Methylibium petroleiphilum PM1: one gene and its partner. The protein of the gene in region 2 interacts with the protein of the main gene of each other region in a pairwise test. Links are inferred from orthologs where the notes say so. Each region holds a gene or a part of one and is shown on either strand. Other genes may lie near its edges.

Region 1 (4,953 bases), 1.7 Mb from region 2 along the record:
CAGCCACGTTTCGCCGGCCGAGTTCTTCGAGCGTTACGTGGTGGGTTCCCGGCCGCTCGTGCTGACCGACGTGGCGGGCGATTGGCCCGCTCTGCATCGCTGGTCGCCGGCCGACCTGCGCGAACGGTTCGGTCACCTCGATGTCGAGATCCAGGCGGAACGGGCCGTCAACCCGAAGTACGAGCAGGACAAGCTCAAGCACCGCCACAACGTCCGGCTCGGCGATTTCGTCGATCGCGTGCTGGCGGGCGGTGCCACCAACGACTACTATCTGACCGCCAACAACGAGATTTTGCGCCGACCGGAGTTCGCGCCACTGCTGGCTGACATTGGAACGCTGCCGCTATTCTGCGACCCGGCACAGTTGGCGCAACGCTCCTCGTTCTGGTTCGGCCCGGCCGGCACCGTCACTCCCCTGCATCACGACACCCTGATGTTGCTGCACACCCAGGTGGTCGGACGCAAGCGCTGGCGCTTCATCTCGCCACTCGAGACGCCGCGTCTATACAACCACGACGGGGTGTTCAGCGCAATCGACTTGGATCATCCTGACCTTGACCGTTACCCGGCCTTCCGCGACGTCAAGGTGCTCGAGGTGGTGTTGGAACCGGGTGACACCGTCTTCCTCCCGCTGGGCTGGTGGCACCAGGTCGCCTCGCTGGAAGTCAGTCTGTCGTTCTCGTTCTCAAATTTCGTGTTCCCTAACACTTACAGCTATGAGAATCCGTCAATCTCAGACTGGTGAGGCAATCTCGCCCGTTCAATCGTCGCCGTCATCGAGCCCTGGAAACAGCACCTCGGTGTAGCCGAAGCGGCTGAAGTCGCGCACCCGCATCGGGTAGAGCACCCCGGCCAGGTGGTCGCATTCGTGCTGCACCACGCGGGCGTGGAAGCCCTCGGCCTCGCGCTCGATGCGCCGGCCCTGCGGGTCGAAACCGGTGTAGCGGATCCGCTGGTGGCGCGGCACCACGCCGCGCAGCCCGGGCACCGAGAGGCAGCCCTCCCAACCGTCTTCCAGATCCTCCGACAGCGGGGTGATCTGCGGGTTGATCAACACCGTGCGCGGCACCGGCGGCGCCTCCGGGTAGCGCTCGCTCTTCGTGAAGCCGAAGATCACGAGTTGCAGGTCCACCCCGATCTGCGGTGCCGCCAGGCCGGCACCGTTGGCCGCCTCCATCGTGTCGAACATGTCCTCGATCAGCGCGTGCAGCGCGGGCGTGTCGAATTCGCGCACCGGGTGCGCGATGCGCAGCAGGCGCGGATCGCCCATCTTCAGGATGTCTCGAACAGCCATGGCGTCTGCACCTCCCGGTTTCGTCCTCAGTCCAGCAGCGCGCGCAGCGCTGCCTCGTCGATCACGGCCACACCCAGTGCCTGAGCCTTCTCGAGCTTGCTGCCGGCTTCCTCGCCGGCCACCACGTAGTCGGTCTTCTTCGACACCGAGCCGGCCACCTTGCCGCCGGCGGCCTCGATCAGCTCCTTGGCGGCCTCGCGCCCCAGGCTCGGCAGCGTGCCGGTCAACACGAAGGTCTTGCCGGCCAGAGGCCTGGGCGTGAGGTCGGCCTCGCCGGAGTGCTCGTCCCAGTGCACGCCGGCGGCGCGCAACTGCTCGACCACCTCGCGGTTGTGCGGCTGATCGAAGAAGGTACGCAGGCTCTGCGCCACCACCGGGCCCACGTCGTTGACCTCCAGCAGTTGCTCGACGCTCGCGTCCATCACGCGGTCGAGCGCGCCGAAATGTCGCGCCAGGTCCTTGGCGGTCGCCTCGCCGATGTGGCGGATGCCCAGCGAGAACAGGAAGCGCGCCAGCGTCGTGGCCTTGCTCGCCTCCAGCGCTGCCACCAGGTTGGCCGCGCTCTTGTCGCCCATGCGCTCCAGCGCGACGAGCTTGGCCACGCCGAGCCTGTAGAGCTCCGGCAGCGTGCGGATGATGCCGCCGTCGACAAGCTGCTCGACCAGCTTGTCGCCCAGTCCCTCAATGTCCATCATGCGCCGCCCGGCGAAATGCAGCAGCGCCTGCTTGCGCTGTGCAGCGCAGAACAGGCCGCCCGAGCAGCGGTAGTCGACGCTGCCGCGCTCGCGCAGCGCCTGGCTGCCGCACACCGGGCAGGCGCGCGGCATGCGGAAGTTGGGGATGTACGCCGTTCGCGGGACGGGCACGCGACCCACCACCTCGGGGATCACGTCGCCCGCGCGCCGCACGATCACCGTGTCGCCGATGCGGATGCCCTTGCGGCGCAGCTCGAAGCGGTTGTGCAGCGTGGCATTGCTCACCGTCGTGCCGCCCACGAACACCGGCTGCAGCTTGGCCACCGGCGTGAGCTTGCCGGTGCGGCCGACCTGGATCTCGATGCCGGCCAGCTGGGTCGACTGCTCCTGCGCCGGGTACTTGTGCGCCACCGCCCAGCGCGGCTCGCGCGATTTGAAGCCGAGCTGCTGCTGCAGCGCACGCTCGTCGACCTTGTAGACCACACCGTCGATGTCGAACGGCAGCGCGTCGCGCTCAGCCGCGATGCCGGCGTGGAAGGCGGCCAGCGCCTCGCCGCCCTCGACCACGGTGCGGTGCGCGTCGACCGGCAGCCCCAGCGCCGCCAGCGCGTCCAGCAACCCGGCGTGCGTGGGCGGCACGTCCCAGCCCTGCACGTCGCCCAGTCCATAAGCGAAGAAGCTCAGCGGCCGCTGGCGTGCGATGCTGGCGTCGAGCTGGCGCACGATGCCGGCCGCCGCATTGCGCGGGTTCACGAAGGTCTTGAGCCCGGCCTCGCGCTGGCGCTCGTTGAGCGCCTCGAAGTCGTCTCGCCGCATGAAGACCTCGCCGCGCACCTCTAGCACCGGCGCCGTGATGCCGCGCAGCTGCTTCGGCACCGACTCGATCGTGCCGACGGTGTGCGTCACGTCCTCGCCGGTCTCGCCGTCGCCGCGCGTGGCGGCCTGTACCAGCCGGCCGGCCTGGTAGCGCAGGTTGATCGCCAAGCCGTCGAATTTCAGCTCGGCGGCGTAACGCAGCGGCGGCGCGTCGGGCGGCAGCTTCAGTGCGTTGCGCACCGCGGCGTCGAACTTCAGCGCACCGGTGGGCGTGGTGTCGGTCTCGGTCTTGATCGACAGCATCGGCACCGCGTGCCGCACCGCCGACAGGCCTTCGAGCACCGCGCCGATGACGCGCTGGGTCGGCGAGTCCGGCGTCCGCAACCCGGGGTGCGCCGCCTCCAGCGCCTGCAGTTCGGTGAACAGGCGGTCGTACTCGGCGTCCGGGATCTCCGGCGCGTCGAGCACGTAGTAGCGGTGGGCGTGGTACTCGAGCTGCTCGCGCAGTTGCGCGGCGCGGGCGGCCGGATCTTCCGCGCGGTCGGACATCGGCAGGTGCCCGCTCGCGTTCAGCTGAACAGCCGGCGCGTCGCGGCGCTGCCGGCCGCGAGGTCGCGTGCCGCGAGCGCCTCGTACAGGCTTTCGAGCGCCTGGCCGATGGAGGCGAAGGCCGCCGGCTGCAGCGGCTGGCCGCTGTCGTCGTACATCGCGGCGTCGAGCTCGGCGGCCAGTGCCTCACCGGCGGCGCACCAGGCAGCGAACGGTGCGGCCGCGGCAGCGGTCTGCGGCACGTCGAAGGCCAGCGTCAGCTCGCGGACGGCGGCCTGGCTGGGCTCGTCGGCCAGCGCTGCCTGCGGATCGAACTGCAGCGTCAGCACCGGCGGCGCGCCCTCGTCCTCGCCGGGCTGCACCAGGCGGCCCGGCAGCGCGCCGACCATGAAGCCGTGGCGGGCAGCGTGCTGCTGCACATAGCCCAGCGACCACGCGGCGCCGCGCGATACCAGCCGCAGCGCGAGCTGAGCGTCGTGCTGGCCGGCGAAGGCGTCGAGCTCGCGGGCCCGCGCGACGACGTCGAGCATGTCGGGAAAATCGGGCAGCGCACCGATGGGTTCGGCGAAGGCCTGCACCTTCTGCACGAACTCGGAGTACTCGATCTCGTTGAGCGCCCCGCTGCGGTTGGCCAGTTGCACACCGGCCTGGAACTCCCCGTAGCGCTGGCCGGCGGCCGGCGTTTCCCATTCACCCGACTCGGCGTTCAGTCCCTCGACCAGCAACGGCTTGCTGCCGGCACGCCGGGCCGGCGGCAGGTGGGCGATCGCGGTCTCGCCGCTCACCGGGTTGTCGACGGTCAGCGTGGCGATCGCGTCGATCAGCGCGTCGAGACGCGGCAGGCCGGCGGCGCGGCGCACCAGCGTCGGCTCGATGCGCGGCGGCTGGCTGTCTTCGGCCTCCGCCTTCGGGCCGGTATCGTCGGCCCGGGGTGGCTCGGTCGGCGCAAAGCTCGGCTCCTGCAGCGGCGCGGGCTCCGCCCCGGGCTCGAGCGCCACACGCTTCACCTCGTTGCGGCGCGCCTGCCAGGTGCCGTGGGCCACGATCGCGGCGAGCACCAGCCCCCCCAAAATGGCCAAGGACAATTGCAGCGTGCTCATGACGGCTCCCCGCTCGCCGGGTCCGTCGAGCGACCCTCCCGGAGGGTCGGGCCTTGCTGGGGGCGGCCCGGCGCTGCGGCCCGCGCGAACGCTTGGTTCATGGCCTCTCTCATGCGGCCTCGGCCATCGAGACCGCCGCGTCCATGTCGACCGCGACGATGCGCGACACGCCCTGCTCCTGCATGGTCACCCCGATCAGCTGCTCGGCCATTTCCATCGCGATCTTGTTGTGCGAGATGAACAGGAACTGCGTGTGTTCGGCCATGCTGCGCACCAGCTTGGCGTAGCGCTCGGTGTTGGCGTCGTCGAGCGGCGCGTCCACTTCATCGAGCAGACAGAACGGCGCCGGGTTGAGCTGGAAGATCGCGAACACCAGCGCGATCGCCGTCAGTGCCTTCTCGCCGCCTGACAGCAGGTGGATGGTGCTGTTCTTCTTGCCCGGTGGCTGCGCCATCACCTGCACGCCGGCGTCGAGGATCTCGTCGCCGGTCATCACCAG
Region 2 (4,668 bases):
CCTGCCCGGCGGCGGTCTGTGCGGCGACCGACTTGTCGCGCACGTCCTCCAGCGCCTCGAGCACCACCTGGGCCTGGGCCGGCGACTCGACCACGCGCGTCGTGCCGCTGGCCTCGATGCTGCGCCGCAATTGCTCGGTGAACGGCGAGCGCTGCGGGAAGCCGACCAGCTGCACCGTCGAGAAGCTCAGTTTCGGCGGGCGGCGCAGCTGGAAACCGCAGCCGGACAAAGCAAGGGCCGACAGCGCGAGCGCGGCCTTCAGCGTGGTGCGACGGTGCAGAGGCGACATGCGGCTCACACCACCACGTTGACCAGCCGGCCGGGCACCACCACCACCTTCTTCGGCGTGCGGCCCTCGGCGAACTTCGCGAGCTCGGGGCTGGCCAGCGCAGCGGCCTCGATCGCCGCCCGGTCGGCCGACGCGGGCACCTTCAGCGCACCGCGCAGCTTGCCGTTGACCTGCAGCACCAGCTCGATCTCGTCCTGCACCAGCGCCTGTTCGTCGACCGCCGGCCAGGGCGCGTCGAGCAGGTCGCCGTGGGCCGCGGCGTAGCCGAGGTCCTGCCACAGCGCGTGCGCGATGTGCGGCGCGGCGGGGTAGAGCGCACGCAACAGGATGCCCAGGCCCTCGCGCAGCGCCGCGCGGTCGGCGGCGGTGTCGGCGAGCGCGGCGCTTTCCAGCGCATTGAGCAGCTTCATCGCGCCGGAGACGACAGTGTTGTACTGCAGGCGGTCGTAGTCGTGGCTCACCTGGCGCAGCAGCAGATGCACGTCGCGCCGCAGGTCGATGGCGGCGCGCGAGGCGTCGGCGAAGTCGGTGCCGGCGGCCTGCACGGCCTCGCGCTGCTTCGTCGCGAAGGCCCACAGCCGGCGCAGATAGCGGAAGCTGCCCTCGGCACCCGAGTCCGACCACGCGGCGCTCTGGTCCGGCGGGCCGGCGAACATCGTGAACAGGCGCGCCGTGTCGGCGCCGAACTTCGCGATGATGTCGCGCGGCTCGACCACGTTGTTCTTCGACTTCGACATCTTCTCGATGCCGCCCAGCTGCACCGGCTGGCCGTCCTCGCGCGCGATCGCACCGACCGGATGGCCCTTGTCGTCGAACTGCACCTCCACTTCGCTGGGGTAGAACCAGCGCTTCTTGCCCGAGGCGTCCTCGCGGTAATAGGACTCGTTGAGCAGCATGCCCTGGGTGAAGAGCTTCGTGAACGGCTCGTCGAACTTGACCAGCCCGCAGTCGCGCATCGCCTTGGTCCAGAAGCGCGCGTACAGCAGGTGCAGCACCGCGTGCTCGATGCCGCCGATGTACTGGTCCATCGGCATCCAGTAGTCGTTGCGCGAGTCGACCATCGCCGCGTCGCTGTCGGGGCAGCAATAGCGCATGTAGTACCACGACGAATCGACGAAGGTGTCCATCGTGTCCGTCTCGCGCTTGGCCGGGGCGCCGCACTTCGGGCAGGCCACGTTCAGGAAGGCGGCGCTCTTGTTCAGCGGGTTGCCCGAGCCGTCGGGGATCAGGTCCTCGGGCAGCAGCACCGGCAGGTCCTGCTCGGGCACCGGCACGTCGCCGCACCCGGGGTTGTCGGACCCCGGTCCCGATCCGGTGCAATGGATGATGGGGATCGGCGTACCCCAGTAGCGCTGGCGGCTGATGCCCCAGTCGCGCAGGCGCCAGGTGGTCTTCTTGTCGCCCAGGCCCTGAGCGGCCAGCGCCGCGGCCACCGCGTCGACCGCCACCGGGTAGCTCAGTCCGCTCAGGTTGCCGGAGTTGATGGTCACGCCGCGCTGCTTGTCGGCATACCAGTCCTGCCAGTGGTCGTAGCTGAAGTGTTCGCCGTCGACGTGCACCACCTGCAAGATGTCGATGCCGTACTTCTTGGCGAACGCGAAATCACGCTCGTCGTGGGCCGGCACGCCCATCACGGCGCCGTCGCCGTAGCCCATCAGCACGTAGTTGCCGACCCACACCGGCACCGGCGCGCCGCTCAGCGGATGCTTCACGAACAAGCCGGTCGGCCGGCCTTCCTTGTCCTTGGTGGCCAGTTCGGCCTCGGTCGTGCCGCCGGCCTTGCAGGTTTCGATGAAGGCGGCGAGGTCCGGGTCCGAGGCAGCGGCATGCGTCGCCAGCGGGTGCTCGGGTGCGACCGCGCAGAAGGTCACGCCCATGATGGTGTCGGCACGCGTCGTGAAGACGTGCATCAGGCCGTCGCCGACCAACGTGCCGTCGGCGTCGCGGATCTCGTGCGGGAAGGCGAAGCGCACGCCGGCGCTCTTGCCGATCCAGTGCTCCTGCATCAGCCGCACGCGCTCGGGCCAGCCGTGCAGGAAGCCGGGGCTGGCCGGGTCGGCGACGTTGGCCAGCAGTTCGTCGGCGTACTGCGTGATCGCGAGGTAGTAGCCCGGGATCTCGCGCCGTTCCACCGGGGCGCCGCTGCGCCAGCCGCGGCCGTCGATCACCTGTTCGTTGGCGAGCACGGTCTGGTCGACCGGGTCCCAGTTCACGACCTGTGTCTTCTTGTAGGCGATGCCCTTCTCGAGCAGCTTCAGGAAGAACCACTGATTCCACTTGTAGTAATCCGGGTCGCAGGTGGCGACCTCGCGCGACCAGTCGAAGGCCAGCCCGAGCGGTTGCATCTGCGACTTCATGTCGGCGATGTTGTCGCGCGTCCACTGCGCCGGCGCCACCTTCTTGTCGATCGCCGCGTTCTCCGCCGGCAGGCCGAAGGCGTCCCAGCCCATCGGCATCAGGACGTTGTAGCCCTTCATGCGCAGGTAGCGCGCCATCATGTCGTTGATGGTGTAGTTGCGCACGTGGCCCATGTGCAGCTTGCCGCTGGGGTAGGGCAGCATCGAGCAGGCGTAGAACTTCGGGCGGCTCGTGTCCTCGACGACGCGGTGCGCGTCGCGCGCAGTCCAGTGCGCGTGGGCGGCGGCTTCGATCGCGCCGGGTTCGTAAGCGGAGGCGGGGGCTGGATGCGGGGTGCTCATGCAGGGCACGGGCGCTGCGATGGCGCCGTCTCGGGAAAGTCGATGGATTCTAGGGCGCGACCCGTCGAGGACGACGGGCGTGCCGTGGCGCTCAGTTCGAGGAAGGCGACGCGGCCTCGGTGGGTTGCGCGACGAAGGCGATGCGGTTGAGGCCGGCGCTCTGCAGTCGGCCGATCAGCGCGGCCACGCGGCCGTAGGGCACGGACTGGTCGGCGCGCAACTGCACCTCCAGACCGGGCTGGCGCCGGGCGGCTTCGCGGATGCGGGCGTCGAAGGCGGCGTCGGCCAGGGCCTCGTCGCCTAAATGGAGTGCGCCGTCGGGCGTGAGCGCGACGCTGACGAAGCTGGGCGTGTCGCTGGGCGTTGCGGTATCGGCCCGGGGCAGGTCGAGGCGCAGGCTCGAGGTCATCAGCGGGGCACTGATCATGAAGATCACCAGCAGCACCAGCATCACGTCGATCAGCGGCGTCATGTTGATGTCGCTCATCGGCTGCGGCAGCGCGGTGCGCTCCAGGCGACCGAAGGCCATGACGGTTCAGCCTCGCTCGGTGCCCGGGCGGGGCGCCGAGGCGTCGTCGAGCAGCATCTCGCGCAGGTCGTGAGCGAAGCCCTCGAGTTCGGCCTCGCAGGCGCCGACCAGCTTGCCGAACACGTTGTAGGCCAGCACCGCGGGGATCGCGACCGCGAGGCCAGCGGCCGTCATGACCAGGGCCTCGCCGACCGGGCCGGAGATGCGGTCGATGCTCAGGTTGCCGGCCGCGGCGATGCCGAGCAGCGCGTGGTAGATGCCCCAGACGGTGCCGAACAGGCCGATGAAGGGCGCCGTCGCGCCGATCGACGCGAGCAGCACCTGGCCGAACTGCAGTTGCATCAGCACGCCGTGCAAGGCGTCGCGCAGGCGGCGCGTGAGCTGCGAGGCGCGCGCGCCGGCGGCCTCGAGCGTGCCACCGCGGGCGGACTGCAGCCCGGCGTCGAGCAGGGGCACCAGCGCCGCCTCGCGATCGAAAATCTGCAACTGCGTGCGGGCTGCCGCCAGATCGGGCGCGGCCCAGAACGCCGGGACGGCGCGCGCGAGGTCGGCACGCACCCGGCGCAGCAGCCAGGACTTCCAGAAGATCAGCACCCACGCGCTGACCGACATCAGCAACAGCAGCGCGGCGACGAGGCGGGTGATCGCGTCACCCTCGGACCAGAAGTGCACGAGACCGCTGGTCACGTCGCCACGAGGCCCAGAACGGCCTCCATGCCGTAGAGGCCGCGCTGCTGGTCGGCGAGGAAACGCACCGCGCGCAGGCTGCCCTGGGCATAGGTGGCGCGACTGCTGGACTTGTGCGTGATCTCGATGCGCTCGCCAGTGCCGGCGAACAGCACGGTGTGATCGCCGACGATGTCGCCGCCGCGCACGGTGGCGAAGCCGATCGTCGACGGATCGCGTTCACCGGTGACGCCCTCGCGACCGTAGACCGCGCAGGACTTCAGATCGCGGCCCAGCGCGTCGGCCACCACTTCGCCCATCTTCAGCGCGGTGCCGCTGGGGGCGTCGACCTTGTGGCGGTGGTGGGCCTCGATGATCTCGATGTCGTAGCCCTGGCTCAGTGCCTTGGCAGCGGTGGCCAGCAGCTGCAGAACCACATTCACGCCCACGCTCATGTTGGGCGCCATCACGATGGCGATGTGCTG

What was found. Proteins that work in one complex are often made in the same cells at the same time.
Region 1: the proteins of leuS (region 2) and ligA interact in binary tests that used the Escherichia coli proteins (3 or more experiments, as listed by UniProt). The link is inferred for Methylibium petroleiphilum PM1 from one-to-one orthologs.

Annotation. Positions count from the first base shown.
Region 1 is NC_008825.1:1,950,724-1,955,676, reverse strand. Bases 838-3,756 are described here. They hold ligA (NAD-dependent DNA ligase LigA), read right to left. Parts: upstream 3,355-3,756; coding sequence 1,321-3,354; downstream 838-1,320. Other genes in these bases: MPE_RS09120 (cell division protein ZipA C-terminal FtsZ-binding domain-containing protein), read right to left, coding at 3,375-3,756; def (peptide deformylase), read right to left, coding at 838-1,294. In the rest of the region: MPE_RS09135 (cupin-like domain-containing protein), read left to right, coding at 1-745; more of def, read right to left, coding at 761-837; more of MPE_RS09120, read right to left, coding at 3,757-4,454; chromosome segregation protein SMC, read right to left, coding at 4,564-4,953. UniProt on the Escherichia coli protein: DNA ligase that catalyzes the formation of phosphodiester linkages between 5'-phosphoryl and 3'-hydroxyl groups in double-stranded DNA using NAD as a coenzyme and as the energy source for the reaction.
Region 2 is NC_008825.1:235,089-239,756, forward strand. The notes cover bases 95-3,369. They hold leuS (leucine--tRNA ligase), read right to left. Parts: upstream 2,989-3,369; coding sequence 295-2,988; downstream 95-294. Other genes in these bases: MPE_RS01075 (LPS-assembly lipoprotein LptE), read right to left, coding at 95-289; MPE_RS01085 (ExbD/TolR family protein), read right to left, coding at 3,080-3,369. Also shown: more of MPE_RS01075, read right to left, coding at 1-94; more of MPE_RS01085, read right to left, coding at 3,370-3,517; MPE_RS01090 (MotA/TolQ/ExbB proton channel family protein), read right to left, coding at 3,524-4,189; dapB (4-hydroxy-tetrahydrodipicolinate reductase), read right to left, coding at 4,201-4,668.